DNA from 2 places in the Bacillus aquiflavi genome. Region 2 is predicted to be linked to the other one. Evidence: a T-box and tRNA genes for the amino acid it is inferred to sense, from the RefSeq annotation. Region 2 holds a T-box; the other holds one or more tRNA genes.
The links. A T-box is a leader RNA that pairs with one kind of tRNA and senses whether it is charged. The one in region 2 lies ahead of thrS (threonine--tRNA ligase), so its partner is inferred to be a tRNA-Thr.

Region 1: it encodes a tRNA-Thr, which carries the amino acid that the T-box ahead of thrS (threonine--tRNA ligase) is inferred to sense. The anticodon was not compared.

Annotation. Positions count from the first base shown of each region.
Region 1 is NZ_CP082780.1:3,547,200-3,555,253, forward strand. Features, by position in the region: rRNA gene K6959_RS17185 (16S ribosomal RNA) at 1-884, shown strand, start outside; rRNA gene K6959_RS17190 (23S ribosomal RNA) at 1,276-4,199, shown strand; rRNA gene rrf (5S ribosomal RNA) at 4,260-4,375, shown strand; tRNA gene K6959_RS17200 (tRNA-Val) at 4,383-4,455, shown strand; tRNA gene K6959_RS17205 (tRNA-Thr) at 4,464-4,536, shown strand; tRNA gene K6959_RS17210 (tRNA-Lys) at 4,562-4,637, shown strand; tRNA gene K6959_RS17215 (tRNA-Leu) at 4,646-4,730, shown strand; tRNA gene K6959_RS17220 (tRNA-Gly) at 4,734-4,805, shown strand; tRNA gene K6959_RS17225 (tRNA-Leu) at 4,816-4,904, shown strand; tRNA gene K6959_RS17230 (tRNA-Arg) at 4,914-4,990, shown strand; tRNA gene K6959_RS17235 (tRNA-Pro) at 5,006-5,079, shown strand; tRNA gene K6959_RS17240 (tRNA-Ala) at 5,095-5,170, shown strand; rRNA gene K6959_RS17245 (16S ribosomal RNA) at 5,366-6,918, shown strand; rRNA gene K6959_RS17250 (23S ribosomal RNA) at 7,464-8,054, shown strand, end outside.
Region 2 is NZ_CP082780.1:1,964,925-1,972,978, reverse strand. Features, by position in the region: gene K6959_RS09450 (Tn3 family transposase) at 1-1,079, opposite strand, end outside; gene K6959_RS09445 (recombinase family protein) at 1,227-1,802, shown strand; T-box leader at 2,013-2,237, shown strand; T-box leader at 2,280-2,504, shown strand; gene thrS (threonine--tRNA ligase) at 2,556-4,484, shown strand; one part of gene K6959_RS09435 (IS630 family transposase) at 4,500-5,039, opposite strand; one part of gene K6959_RS09435 (IS630 family transposase) at 5,042-5,500, opposite strand; partial or broken gene K6959_RS19120 (multinuclear nonheme iron-dependent oxidase) at 6,228-7,055, opposite strand; gene K6959_RS09420 (hypothetical protein) at 7,045-8,054, opposite strand, start outside.

The DNA of each region.
Region 1 (8,054 bases), 1.6 Mb from region 2:
AGAAGAGGAGAGTGGAATTCCACGTGTAGCGGTGAAATGCGTAGAGATGTGGAGGAACACCAGTGGCGAAGGCGGCTCTCTGGTCTGTAACTGACGCTGAGGCGCGAAAGCGTGGGTAGCGAACAGGATTAGATACCCTGGTAGTCCACGCCGTAAACGATGAGTGCTAAGTGTTAGAGGGTTTCCGCCCTTTAGTGCTGCAGCAAACGCATTAAGCACTCCGCCTGGGGAGTACGGCCGCAAGGCTGAAACTCAAGGAATTGACGGGGGCCCGCACAAGCGGTGGAGCATGTGGTTTAATTCGAAGCAACGCGAAGAACCTTACCAGGTCTTGACATCCTCTGCCACTCCTAGAGATAGGACTTTCCCCTTCGGGGGACAGAGTGACAGGTGGTGCATGGTTGTCGTCAGCTCGTGTCGTGAGATGTTGGGTTAAGTCCCGCAACGAGCGCAACCCTTGATCTTAGTTGCCAGCCTTTAGTTGGGCACTCTAAGGTGACTGCCGGTGACAAACCGGAGGAAGGTGGGGATGACGTCAAATCATCATGCCCCTTATGACCTGGGCTACACACGTGCTACAATGGATGGTACAAAGGGCAGCGAAACCGCGAGGTCGAGCCAATCCCATAAAACCATTCTCAGTTCGGATTGCAGGCTGCAACTCGCCTGCATGAAGCCGGAATCGCTAGTAATCGCGGATCAGCATGCCGCGGTGAATACGTTCCCGGGCCTTGTACACACCGCCCGTCACACCACGAGAGTTTGTAACACCCGAAGTCGGTGAGGTAACCTTTTGGAGCCAGCCGCCGAAGGTGGGACAGATGATTGGGGTGAAGTCGTAACAAGGTAGCCGTATCGGAAGGTGCGGCTGGATCACCTCCTTTCTAAGGAATCATTAAAGGTTGATCGTTTGTTTGTTTAGTTTTGAGAGAGCAATCTCTCAAATATTGTTCTTTGAAAACTAGATAATAAATGAAGAAGGCAAAAGAAAGAAACCGAGTATCACCAAAGATATCTCTTAAAAAAAAAGGAAAAGAGAAGCAAGTAGTTCTAGGAAGCAAATGAACGACAACCGGAGCGTACTAAAAGTACGTGAGGATTGGAGTGAGCGTAGCTGGCAACGAAATACGTAGCTTATCTTTTACCGAAAAAAGACAATTTAGAAGCGAGTTATTCAAGGAAACAAGTGATCGAACACCGGAGCGTACAAAACGTACGTGAGGATGTGAGAGAGCGCAGTTGACGCGGAAAAACGAAGCTTATCAATTGTCGTAAGGTTAAGTTAGAAAGGGCGCACGGTGAATGCCTTGGCACTAGGAGCCGATGAAGGACGGTACTAACACCGATATGCTTCGGGGAGCTGTAAGTAAGCTTTGATCCGGAGATTTCCGAATGGGGAAACCCCCTATCCGTCATGGGATAGGATCATAACCTGAATCCATAGGGTTATGAAGGCAGACCCGGGGAACTGAAACATCTTAGTACCCGGAGGAAGAGAAAGCAAAAGCGATTCCCTAAGTAGCGGCGAGCGAAAAGGGAACAGCCCAAACCAGAGGCTTGCCTCTTGGGGTTGTAGGACACTCAACATGGAGTTACAAAGGAACGAGGTAGATGAAGCGGTCTGGAAAGGCTCGTCAGAGAAGGTAACAACCCTGTAGTTGAAACTTCGTTCCCTCCTGAGTGGATCCTGAGTACGGCGGGACACGTGAAATCCCGTCGGAATCTGGGAGGACCATCTCCCAAGGCTAAATACTCCCCCTAGTGACCGATAGTGAACCAGTACCGTGAGGGAAAGGTGAAAAGCACCCCGGGAGGGGAGTGAAAGAGAACCTGAAACCGTGTGCTTACAAGTAGTCAGAGCCCATTCATGGGTGATGGCGTGCCTTTTGTAGAATGAACCGGCGAGTTACGATTTCATGCAAGGTTAAGTTTAAAGACGGAGCCGCAGCGAAAGCGAGTCTGAATAGGGCGAAAGAGTATGAGGTCGTAGACCCGAAACCAGGTGATCTACCCATGTCCAGGGTGAAGTCCAGGTAACACTGGATGGAGGCCCGAACCCACGTACGTTGAAAAGTGCGGGGATGAGGTGTGGGTAGGGGTGAAATGCCAATCGAACTTGGAGATAGCTGGTTCTCTCCGAAATAGCTTTAGGGCTAGCCTCAAGTGTAAGAGTCTTGGAGGTAGAGCACTGTTTGGACTAGGGGCCCTCATCGGGTTACCGAATTCAGACAAACTCCGAATGCCAAAGACTTATCCTTGGGAGTCAGACTGCGAGTGATAAGATCCGTAGTCGAGAGGGAAACAGCCCAGACCACCAGCTAAGGTCCCAAAGTATACGTTAAGTGGAAAAGGATGTGGAGTTGCTTAGACAACCAGGATGTTGGCTTAGAAGCAGCCACCATTCAAAGAGTGCGTAATAGCTCACTGGTCGAGTGACTCTGCGCCGAAAATGTACCGGGGCTAAACGTATCACCGAAGCTGTGGATTGACACCGTAGGTGTCAGTGGTAGGAGAGCGTTCTAAGTGCGTTGAAGCTAGATCGTGAGGACTGGTGGAGCGCTTAGAAGTGAGAATGCCGGTATGAGTAGCGAAAGAAGGGTGAGAATCCCTTCCACCGAATGCCTAAGGTTTCCTGAGGAAGGCTCGTCCGCTCAGGGTTAGTCGGGACCTAAGCCGAGGCCGAAAGGCGTAGGCGATGGACAACAGGTTGATATTCCTGTACCACCTTATCGCCGTTTGAGCAATGGGGGGACGCAGGAGGATAGGGTAAGCGTACAATTGGATGTACGTCTAAGCAGTTAGGCTGGTAATGAGGCAAATCCCATTACCGTAAGGCTGAGCTGTGACAGCGAGGAAAATTATTTTCCGGAGTTCCTGATTCCACACTGCCAAGAAAATCCTCTAGCGAGGAATAAGGTGCCCGTACCGCAAACCGACACAGGTAGGCGAGGAGAGAATCCTAAGGTGATCGAGAGAACTCTCGTTAAGGAACTCGGCAAAATGACCCCGTAACTTCGGGAGAAGGGGTGCTCTGATAGGGTGCAAGCCCGAGAGAGCCGCAGTGAATAGGCCCAGGCGACTGTTTAGCAAAAACACAGGTCTCTGCGAAGCCGCAAGGCGAAGTATAGGGGCTGACGCCTGCCCGGTGCTGGAAGGTTAAGGGGAGCGCTTAAGCAATCGCTGAAGGTGTGAACCGAAGCCCCAGTAAACGGCGGCCGTAACTATAACGGTCCTAAGGTAGCGAAATTCCTTGTCGGGTAAGTTCCGACCCGCACGAAAGGCGCAACGATCTGGGCACTGTCTCAACGAGAGACTCGGTGAAATTATAGTACCTGTGAAGATGCAGGTTACCCGCGACAGGACGGAAAGACCCCGTGGAGCTTTACTGTAGCCTGATATTGAATTTTGGTGCAGCTTGTACAGAATAGGTAGGAGCCGTGGAAACGTGAGCGCTAGCTTACGTGGAGGCGTCGGTGGGATACTACCCTTGTTGTACTGAAATTCTAACCTGCGCCCCTTATCGGGGTGGGAGACAGTGTCAGGCAGGCAGTTTGACTGGGGCGGTCGCCTCCTAAAAGGTAACGGAGGCGCCCAAAGGTTCCCTCAGAATGGTTGGAAATCATTCGCAGAGTGTAAAGGCACAAGGGAGCTTGACTGCGAGACTTACAAGTCGAGCAGGGACGAAAGTCGGGCTTAGTGATCCGGTGGTTCCGCATGGAAGGGCCATCGCTCAACGGATAAAAGCTACCCCGGGGGGGATAACAGGCTTATCTCCCCCAAGAGTCCACATCGACGGGGAGGTTTGGCACCTCGATGTCGGCTCATCGCATCCTGGGGCTGTAGTCGGTCCCAAGGGTTGGGCTGTTCGCCCATTAAAGCGGTACGCGAGCTGGGTTCAGAACGTCGTGAGACAGTTCGGTCCCTATCCGTCGTGGGCGTAGGAAATTTGAGAGGAGCTGTCCTTAGTACGAGAGGACCGGGATGGACGCACCGCTGGTGTACCAGTTGTCTTGCCAAAGGCATAGCTGGGTAGCTACGTGCGGAAGGGATAAGTGCTGAAAGCATCTAAGCATGAAGCCCCCCTCAAGATGAGATTTCCCATTTGAGCTCCCTGAAAGATGATCAGGTTGATAGGTCTGAGGTGGAAGCGTGGCGACACGTGAAGCTGACAGATACTAATCGAGCGAGCACTTAACCAAATAAACATGATACTTTCTTTCTTACTTCTTCACATTATCTAGTTTTGAGAGAACAAATTGTCTGGTGACGATGGCGAGAAGGTCACACCCGTTCCCATTCCGAACACGGAAGTTAAGCTTCTCAGCGCCAATGGTAGTAGAGGGCATCCCTCTGCGAGAGTAGGACGTTGCCGGGCTAAGTACGGAGGATTAGCTCAGCTGGGAGAGCACTTGCCTTACAAGCAAGGGGTCGGCGGTTCGATCCCGTCATCCTCCATTAGCTATGCCGGCCTAGCTCAATTGGTAGAGCAACTGACTTGTAATCAGTAGGTTGGGGGTTCAAGTCCTCTGGCCGGCATTATTCAAAAATTAGTTTAAGTAATGAGCCATTAGCTCAGTCGGTAGAGCATCTGACTTTTAATCAGAGGGTCACAGGTTCGAATCCTGTATGGCTCACCAGCTATTATGCGGGTGTGGCGGAATTGGCAGACGCACCAGACTTAGGATCTGGCGCCGTGAGGCGTGGGGGTTCAAGTCCCTTCACCCGCACCATTTGCGGAAGTAGTTCAGTGGTAGAACACCACCTTGCCAAGGTGGGGGTCGCGGGTTCGAATCCCGTCTTCCGCTCTTGATATTTGCCGGGGTGGCGGAACAGGCAGACGCACAGGACTTAAAATCCTGCGGTAGGTGACTACCGTACCGGTTCGATTCCGGTTCTCGGCACCATAAAAAAAAGCGCCCGTAGCTCAATTGGATAGAGCGTCTGACTACGGATCAGAAGGTTATGGGTTCGACTCCTTTCGGGCGCGCCAATATCCCATTCTATACGGGAAGTAGCTCAGCTTGGTAGAGCACATGGTTTGGGACCATGGGGTCGCAGGTTCGAATCCTGTCTTCCCGATCATAAATTTTTAATGGGGCCTTAGCTCAGCTGGGAGAGCGCCTGCCTTGCACGCAGGAGGTCAGCGGTTCGATCCCGCTAGGCTCCACCAAATAAAGTATTGACACAGTATAATATATTTGATATACTATAGAAGTCGCTTATGAGTGACTGATACAAATTGCTCTTTGAAAACTAAACAAACAAACGTCAACAACAATTTAAAGTGGAGGCAACTAACCATTTGTTAGAAGCTGACACTTGCCAACGTTAATTTTTTTATTATGAGCGAATCAACGCTCCAAGTTTATTGGAGAGTTTGATCCTGGCTCAGGACGAACGCTGGCGGCGTGCCTAATACATGCAAGTCGAGCGAACTGATCAAAAGCTTGCTTTTGAACGGTTAGCGGCGGACGGGTGAGTAACACGTGGGCAACCTGCCTGTAAGACAGGGATAACTTCGGGAAACCGGGGCTAATACCTGATAACCCTTCTCTTCGCATGGAGAGGAGTTAAAAGATGGCTTCGGCTATCACTTACAGATGGGCCCGCGGCGCATTAGCTAGTTGGTGAGGCAAAGGCTCACCAAGGCGACGATGCGTAGCCGACCTGAGAGGGTGATCGGCCACACTGGGACTGAGACACGGCCCAGACTCCTACGGGAGGCAGCAGTAGGGAATCTTCCGCAATGGACGCAAGTCTGACGGAGCAACGCCGCGTGAGCGAAGAAGGTCTTCGGATCGTAAAGCTCTGTTATTAGGGAAGAACAAGTACCGTTTGAATAAGGCGGTACCTTGACGGTACCTAACGAGAAAGCCACGGCTAACTACGTGCCAGCAGCCGCGGTAATACGTAGGTGGCAAGCGTTGTCCGGAATTATTGGGCGTAAAGCGCGCGCAGGCGGTCCTTTAAGTCTGATGTGAAAGCCCACGGCTCAACCGTGGAGGGTCATTGGAAACTGGGGGACTTGAGTACAGAAGAGGAGAGTGGAATTCCACGTGTAGCGGTGAAATGCGTAGAGATGTGGAGGAACACCAGTGGCGAAGGCGGCTCTCTGGTCTGTAACTGACGCTGAGGCGCGAAAGCGTGGGTAGCGAACAGGATTAGATACCCTGGTAGTCCACGCCGTAAACGATGAGTGCTAAGTGTTAGAGGGTTTCCGCCCTTTAGTGCTGCAGCAAACGCATTAAGCACTTCCCCTGGGGAGTACGGCCGCAAGGCTGAAACTCAAAGGAATTGACGGGGGCCCGCACAAGCGGTGGAGCATGTGGTTTAATTCGAAGCAACGCGAAGAACCTTACCAGGTCTTGACATCCTCTGCCACTCCTATAGATAGGACGTTCCCCTTCGGGGGACAGAGTGACAGGTGGTGCATGGTTGTCGTCAGCTCGTGTCGTGAGATGTTGGGTTAAGTCCCGCAACGAGCGCAACCCTTGATCTTAGTTGCCAGCCTTTAGTTGGGCACTCTAAGGTGACTGCCGGTGACAAACCGGAGGAAGGTGGGGATGACGTCAAATCATCATGCCCCTTATGACCTGGGCTACACACGTGCTACAATGGATGGTACAAAGGGCAGCGAAACCGCGAGGTCGAGCCAATCCCATAAAACCATTCTCAGTTCGGATTGCAGGCTGCAACTCGCCTGCATGAAGCCGGAATCGCTAGTAATCGCGGATCAGCATGCCGCGGTGAATACGTTCCCGGGCCTTGTACACACCGCCCGTCACACCACGAGAGTTTGTAACACCCGAAGTCGGTGAGGTAACCTTTTGGAGCCAGCCGCCGAAGGTGGGACAGATGATTGGGGTGAAGTCGTAACAAGGTAGCCGTATCGGAAGGTGCGGCTGGATCACCTCCTTTCTAAGGAATCATTAAAGGTTGATCGTTTGTTTGTTTAGTTTTGAGAGAGCAATCTCTCAAATATTGTTCTTTGAAAACTAGATAATAAATGAAGAAGGCAAAAGAAAGAAACCGAGTATCACCAAAGATATCTCTTAAAAAAAGGGAAAAGAGAAGCAAGTAGTTCTAGGAAGCAAATGAACGACAACCGGAGCGTACAAAAGTACGTGAGGATTGGAGTGAATGCAACTGACAACGAAATACGTAGCTTATCTTTTACCAAAAAAAGACAACTTAGAAGCGAAGCTTATTGTCTAAAGTAAGGAAAAGAAGAAGCGAGAAGCTCAAGGAAGTGAACGACGAACGAAGACAGGAGCGTAATAAACATACGTGAGGATCTGAGTGAGGGAAACTGACGCAGAGATTCGACGCTTTTTTAAAAAAGGGAAAAGAGAAGCAAGTAGTTCTAGGAAGCAAATGAACGACAACCGGAGCGTACAAAAGTACGTGAGGATTGGAGTGAGTGCAGCTGACAACGAAATACGCAGCTTATCTTTTACCGAAAAGGTTAAGTTAGAAAGGGCGCACGGTGAATGCCTTGGCACTAGGAGCCGATGAAGGACGGTACTAACACCGATATGCTTCGGGGAGCTGTAAGTAAGCTTTGATCCGGAGATTTCCGAATGGGGAAACCCCCTATCCGTCATGGGATAGGATCATAACCTGAATCCATAGGGTTATGAAGGCAGACCCGGGGAACTGAAACATCTTAGTACCCGGAGGAAGAGAAAGCAAAAGCGATTCCCTAAGTAGCGGCGAGCGAAACGGGAACAGCCCAAACCAAGAGGCTTGCCTCTTGGGGTTGTAGGACACTCAACATGGAGTTACAAAGGAACGAGGTAGATGAAGCGGTCTGGAAAGGCCCGTCAGAGAAGGTAACAACCCTGTAGTTGAAACTTCGTTCCCTCCTGAGTAGATCCTGAGTACGGCGGGACACGTGAAATCCCGTCGGAATCTGGGAGGACCATCTCCCAAGGCTAAATACTCCCTAGTGACCGATAGTGAACCAGTACCGTGAGGGAAAGGTGAAAAGCACCCCGGGAGGGGAGTGAAAGAGAACCTGAAACCGTGTGCTTACAAGTAGTCAGAGCCCATTC
Region 2 (8,054 bases):
ATAACGGATTCTAAAACCTCAAAAACGTCTAATTTTTCCACTTTTGCTTTGATTAAAGCTTGTCCGATGTTCGTAAAGTGTATAACTTTCTCATTCAGCTTTTTACCGTTTTGTTTCTGAATTTCCTCTTGAGCCTTACGGCCTTTTGATAACAGACTGAGTATTTGTCTGTCATGAATTTCAAAAGCTTTATCCGTTAACTCCTGAGTAAGATGTAATAAATAGACGGTTAATATCGAGTAACGTTTATTTTCTTGAAAGTCACGGAATGCATAAGGCTCATATCTTGAACCTAAGCGAGATAGCTGTAACAGGCGTTTGCGATGCAAATGACTAATTTTTACTGTTTCTAATTCCATTCCTCGTATGTATTCTAGTCGTTCTATTACTTTTAGAAATGTTTCGGGTGATGGATGACCCGGTGGTTCCTTTAACCAACCCAATATAGTTTTATTGGATTCGGATGAATGCTGCGAAGTAATGATCTCTTCAAGCTTTTCTTTTTGCTCATTTGTTAGAGATTGACTAACCGTATTAAATAGCTTCCTTTCAGCCATTGCCCTTGCCTCCCACACCATTCTTTCAAGTGTAGTGAAAGCAGGTAATATGATTTTGTTTTTTCTTAGAAAATCTATGCATTCATGTAATAGATGAATAGCATCACCATTTTCCAAAGCCAATTGATGAAGGTGCTTAAATGTCATTCGATATTCTTTTAGAGTAAAAGTTAGAAAGTCGTATTCACTACGAATTTCTTTCAAATGATCCCAAAGTGTATTTTCTCTTTGAGGATAAAGACTAAGCGAAGATGGAGTGGCACCGATTTGTTTCGATATATAATGTATGACTGAACCCGGGATGTTTTTGATATGAGTGTATGGCCAACCAGGATACCGAAGAACAGCTAATTGAACAGCGAACCCTAAACGGTTTTCTTCTCTCCTTCTCTTATTTATAATTTCTAAATCTCGTTTGGAAAAAGTGTAGTAGGTTCCTAGCACCCACTCATCTTCAGGAATTTGCATAAGAGCCTGTCGCTGTTCCGGTGTAAGCAATTCTCTACCTCTCGCAATTTTCATAAAGTATCATCTCATTTCTGTAATTATTCAGTTAATTAATTCAATTATATATCAATAGAGTGTACTCTATTGATACAAGTGTAGGAGACTGATAAAATCATAGTTAAGAGCGTCTCATAAGACTTGTCTCAAAAACGAGGTGATATTTTGCGGAAAATTGGTTATATACGTGTCAGTTCGACTAGCCAGAATCCTTCAAGGCAATTTCAACAACTGAACGAAATCGGCATGGATCTTATTTTTGAAGAAAAAGTTTCTGGTACTACAAAAGATCGTGAACAACTTCAAAAAATGTTAGGTAATTTACAAGAAGGTGATATCATTTATGTTACAGACTTAACTCGGATCACTCGAAGTACGCAGGATTTGTTTGAATTGATTGATTTAATACGAAGTAAAAAGGCAAGCTTAAAATCACTCAAGGATACATGGCTAGATTTATCAGAAGATAATCCATACAGTCAATTCTTAATTACGGTAATGGCTGGTGTTAACCAATTAGAGCGAGATCTTATTCGTATGCGTCAACGTGAAGGGATTGAGCTAGCAAAGAAAGAAGGAAAGTTTAAAGGCCGAATAAAGAAATATCATAAAAATCACGCAGGAATGAATTATGCAGTGAAGCTATATAAAGAAGGAGGTATGACTGTAAATCAAATTTGTGAAATTACAAATGTGTCTAGAGCTTCATTATATAGAAAGCTATCGGAAGAGAACAAATAATCATTCCTTATTCCATTGATATGAACGAAACTGTCAACCCACCGTACCCAAATGTTTTTAGATGGTGTTTCATTCAGCACTGAATAGAGTTATTCCTTGTCTTATAGGGCCCCTGTTTAATGAACAAAATTGTAAGAAGCCCAAAATAAGTGTTGCTATTTATAGAAATTTATTGTAGTATGTAAAATAATTAAATGAATTATTTGAATTTAAATAGCACTGATAAGGACATGAGTTACTTTTTACGGTTTCCAGAGAGGGAAGGAAAGCTGAAATCTTCCTAACGCAGGGAAGTATCTTACCGCCTTTGAGCTGTATTGGGGAATTAATTATCCAATACCGTTTATGCTACGTTACAGCACCAGAGCTGTAAGCTATCTTTTTAGCTTATGGGAAATTGGGTGGAACCACGAGTATAACGCACTCGTCCCTTATTGAGGGATGAGTGCGTTTTTTGTTTTAATCATAAAATATAAGATTAAAGCGATGAAAAGGACATGAATTATTTTTACGGTTTTCAGAGAGGGAAGGATAAGCTGTGATCTTCCTAACTTAGGAAATAATTTACCACCTTGAAGCTGTATTGGTGAACAAAAGTATCCAATATCGTCTATGCTACGTTACGGCACCAGAGCCATAAGTTATTTTTTAGCTTATGGGAAATTGGGTGGAACCACGGGTTATAACGCACTCGTCCCTTGTTAAGGGATGAGTGTGTTTTTTTTTTATTACTTTAAAGGAGTGTTTATAGTTATGAGTGAACAATTAATTAAAATTCAATTTCTAGATGGGAAAATAAAAGAATTCCCGAAAGGCATTACAGTGGAAAGTGTAGCAGAGTCCATTAGTTCAAGTCTAAGAAAGAATGCAGTTGTAGGGAAAGCAGATGAACAACTGGTTGATTTAAACTATAAGCTAGAAAAAAATGCGAAACTCTCTATTTTAACTCTAGATTCAGAAGAAGGATTGCAAGTGTTAAGGCATTCATCAGCGCATGTATTGGCACAGGCGGTGAAAAGACTTTACGGTAATGCGAAATTGGGTATAGGACCAGTCATTGAAGATGGGTTTTACTATGATTTGAAACTAGAACATAGTTTAACTTCCGAGGGCTTACTTGCTATTGAAAAAGAAATGGAAAACATTATAAACGAAAATCTAGAAATCAAACGATTTGAAGTTTCTTATGAAGAAGCTGAAAAGTTATTTGAAGAAAAAGCTGAACCATTCAAGTTAGAAATATTAAAAGACATTCCTAAAAGTGAAAAAATAAGTCTATATCAACAAGGTGAGTTTATTGATCTTTGCCGTGGTCCTCACCTTCCATCTACTGGCTTAATAAAAGCATTCAAATTAAATCGTGTATCAGGAGCTTATTGGCGAGGTGATAGTCAAAACGAAGTTCTTCAACGAGTTTATGGAGTGGCTTTTAAAAAGAAAAAAGATTTAATTGAGCACATAAATTTCTTAGAAGAAGCAGCAAAAAGAGATCACCGTAAGTTAGGGAAACAATTAGAGTTATTTATGTTTTCCGAAGAAGCACCAGGAATGCCGTTTTATTTACCGAAGGGACAAATTATAAGAAACGAGTTAGAAAACTTTTCTCGTCAGCTTCAAAGTGATGCCTATTATGATGAGGTTCGTACTCCATTTATGATGAATCAAAGATTATGGGAGAAATCAGGTCATTGGGACCATTATCATGAACATATGTACTTTTCCGAAGTGGAGCATACAAAATTTGCTATGAAACCAATGAATTGTCCTGGACACATGTTAATTTTTAAAAACAACCATTACTCCTATCGAGATTTACCTATTCGTATTGCAGAGTTCGGGCAAGTTCATCGTCATGAATACAGTGGTGCATTAAATGGACTGCTTCGGGTTCGTACATTTTGCCAAGATGATGCTCACATCTTTGTTCGTAAGGATCAAATTGAGAGTGAAATTAAGCAGGTCTTTCACCTAATTGATCAATTGTATAGCACTTTTGGTTTCGATTACTCAGTGGAGCTTTCAACTCGTCCAGAAGATTCATTAGGTGATGATAATCTTTGGGAGCTTTCTGAAGGAGCGTTAAAAAATGTACTTGATGATTTAGGAATTAACTATCAGTTAAATGAGGGCGATGGAGCGTTTTATGGGCCAAAAATTGATTTTCATATAAAAGATGCATTAAAACGGAGTCATCAATGTGCAACAATACAACTTGATTTTCAAAAGCCCGAAAAATTTGATTTGACTTATATCAATGAAAATAACGAAAAGGTTCGACCAGTTGTTATCCATCGTGCTATTTTTGGATCAATTGATCGTTTCTTTGGTATTTTAATCGAACATTTTGCAGGAGCTTTTCCTGTTTGGCTTGCACCGACACAAGTACAAATTATCCCTGTCTCACAAGTTCACTTGGATTACTCTTTAAAGATTCAATCGGAACTGAAACAATTAGGGGTAAGAGTGAAAATTGACGAAAGTAATGAAAAACTAGGGTACAAAATTAGAGAAGCACAGATGCAAAAGATCCCATATATGCTGGTGCTAGGGGATAATGAAGTGAAAGAAGAAGCAGTAAATGTTAGAAAATACGGACATCAACAATCAGAAAGTGTCCTATTTGAGAATTTTAAAAAGAAAATTGTACAAAAAATAAAAGATCGTAGTATCTATATAAGTTGAATTTATGATTCTAACTCACAGCCGTACACAAAGCCGATCAATGATTGCTTGCGGATGTTGATTAATATCATTGATAAACACTCTGACTTTCAGTGCTATTTTCTGAACGTTTGGGAAGTAGACATTATTAATCACGGATTCTTTTAGCCATTTCCATAATCCTTCAATCAGATTGAGTTTGGGGCTGTATGGAGGTAGGAATACGAGTTCAAGCCGATCTTTATTTTCCTTCAGGAAGGGACGGAGAAGCTTGGCATGATGAATACGGGCATTATCTAAAATCATAACGATCTTGCCTAAAGGATAATGCTTCAAGATTTTCTTTAAAAATTCAAGAAAAGCAACGGCGTCATATTTTTCTTCCTCTGTACAGACTACTTCACCTGTTTCATAATTCAATGTGCCGATTAGTTTCATACCCCTGTGTTGTCCGTACGTCGGGATGTTTCGCTGCTTTCCTTTGATAAACCATGTACACTGAATAGCCTGATAGTCACGGATCATGGATTCATCTTCAAAAAGGATATGGTCTATTTCTTCGTTTAAAAGCTTTTTTTTAGAGAGGGGAAGGTCCCTTCAACAAATTTTTTCTGTTTTTCAGAATCTGCTGTTTCTAATGTATAAGTTGGGCGAGTGTAGCTTAAACCAAGCGCATGTAAAACATTGGACATCCCACGTAGACTGTAGTCAATGTCCCATTCGTGTTTCACATATTCGGAAGCAAGTGCCAAAGTCCAGTTGTACCTTGCTGTAAAACCGACATCTGCGGGAACTTTCGTTGATATAACTTCAACTAGAGCATTTTCCTGTTCTTTTGATAATTTACAAGGTCTACCAGGAGAATGCCCCAGTTCAAGTCCTTCAAGTGAATTTCCCTTGTATGACTTGATATATATACCGACAGTTTGCCGACGTCGATTAATAATTTCAGCAATTTCTTGTCTTTCATAGCCAATTAAATTCAGATAAACAGCTTGATAACGTTCATAAAGACGGGGATTCTTTGCGTTCTTCATCGCTTCCCGTAGTACCTCGATCTGACTTTGAACGTTCACGGTTCACCAGCCCTTTCGTGGTATTTTATAATTCTATACCCGTTTTTCGATTGGTCGAACCTTTTATTCAACTTATATAGAAAGAAGATGATTATTTAAGAAATACAGGGGTTGATTAAATTTAGTTATTCCAGGATGGGAGCATATCTAAAGTACCTCCATCAAAAAGATTGATGGAATGCACTTTTTATCATCGTACACAAGTATATCAAGATAATTAGTTATATTTATTAAGGACTTGACATGGAGTATCAGTAGGTAGGATTGGTCTTAAAGGATGAAGCTGTCGTTTTCAGAGGCAACCAATAATAACATACGGCTCCCCTACGCAAGTACAATTTTTCTATATAATACGAATACTTAGAATCGAGCATTACAGTCAATTGCAAGCAACACTTCACTTTGGCTCTACTCTAAAGCCGTTAGAGTTGCTCTACATAGAAAGTAGTTCTAATTCAAAAGAAAAAAAAATCTATATATTGAAAACTATTGAATATATTTTTTCGAGGTTATAATTCAGACATTTTGTATCAAAAAATACGATAAATACGGTGAAAAAAAATTCTGTATGTAGCTAAAGTTTGTTGAATAAATAAAAAACCCATCTCTAACTTATATTACTAGGAGATTGGGATTTTTATATTGAAATATTCTTAACGTTGTAAATACTGTTTGCTGGCAGAGCACCTTATAGCAATACACTAGTGTTAACTGCTTCTTTTATTTTAGCTATTTCATTTGATATATCATTAAAATTAAAAACATTAAAATCTCTTTCTAATAAAACATATTTAGCATTTGTTTGCGGTAAAATTTCTCTAAGTATTGCAAAGATATTTTCATCTATATCACTTAAGTGAGAATCTTGCAACCTGTTATTTTCCATTATTTCATAACCAGATAAATGTATACATTCTACTTTATGTAGTGGAAAGCCTTTAATATAGGAAAAGAAATCAATGTTATTGTTTTTTGAGGTAACCTACATATTAGTAATATCCAACATTATCCCAACATTAGATCCAAGATTCTGAAAAACAGAATGCCAAAAATCTGATTCTCTCATCGTACTATCCTTTCTTAAATTATTTTGAGTTATATTTTCAATTAATACAGGAGTATCACTAAATTTATGTTCTAATTGAGCAATATTTTTTTGGACTACTCTGATGTTTTCTTCATTGTAAATCAATTGGTTTACTGATGATAAGTAATTACCTAGAATATGAGAAAATGCCATGTGATCGGAAAAATATACTGAGTCACAATAATAATTAACAAAAAAGTATTTATCTGTTTCATCTTTATGTATTCCTTCAACAGAACCTATATTTGAACGGAGTGAATGAATACTCAAGTCAATATTCTTTTCTTCGCAACTCTTTTTAATTAATTTAATTTCCTCAACATCAGTTATATCAGGCATTATTTCAATTATATCTACGATGTCTAGTATTTGGTTTAAGTACTTCTCATGTAACCAATTTCTATAACATAAACCTATCTTAATATTCATGTTCATGTGCTTTCTCCTTTTTTACGGAATAGATTAAAACTGCTAGGGCATTTAAACCTAAAGTAATTTCTGGTGTATGTTTCGTACTAAATGATAATAAAGTAAAAGCAAAAATCATGAATGAAGGTGTCACCTTAAATAACTGTAATAGATACTTTTTATCTGCGTGAGAATTTAATTTTAAGAAAACTGCACGAATATCTATAGAAATACTTATGCTTAAAATAAAAATAAGGTTTATTAGAAAAAAGGATAAGAAGATAAAGTTAAAATAGAAACTAACAAAAAAAAAAAATAAAAAAAAAAAATAAAAATATAAATCGTACTTTTTTAAGAGAAATTGAGGTTTTTTCTTAATAATAGATAAAAAACTAATTGAAAAAATTCCCGGTAGAAGAAATATTATAAAAGAGTACCTCAATAAGTTTTCCTTTTCTAAAACATCAACAAATACCGGAATCCAATAAACAGTGATTGAACCTAACAATGCTAGAATTAGTAAATACTGTTTGTCAGCTAATTTGTTTTTCTTGATATAATCTAGTTCAAAAACTTCATTCTCTTTTTCTTTTAAATTTTTATTAGGAATTTTGAATAGTGAGGAAAATAATAATATGAAAATTATAAAAAGCGCAAAGGCCTCTATACTTAAGTTATAGAATATTGCTCCCATAGAAAAGCCTAAGAGTTTAGAAAGATTATTAAGTACTGTGATATTTGTTAAACCCATTTTATAATTATTAGATGTATTCAAAATATTAGATTCTAACTTTAATAATAAATTAGAAAATAAAAATGTTATAAATGTAAAATGAACGATTAAATGCACCACATCATTATTAAACTCAACTATGATTAGAAGTAATAATAAAAATGAACCACCGAAACTAATACTCTTTATACTAGCGTTTGATATTATTTTTAAATATGAAACTTCGATAAAGACAATAAATTCTACTACTAAGCTTAGAAGTAAAATCAAAAAAATATTTATTTCAC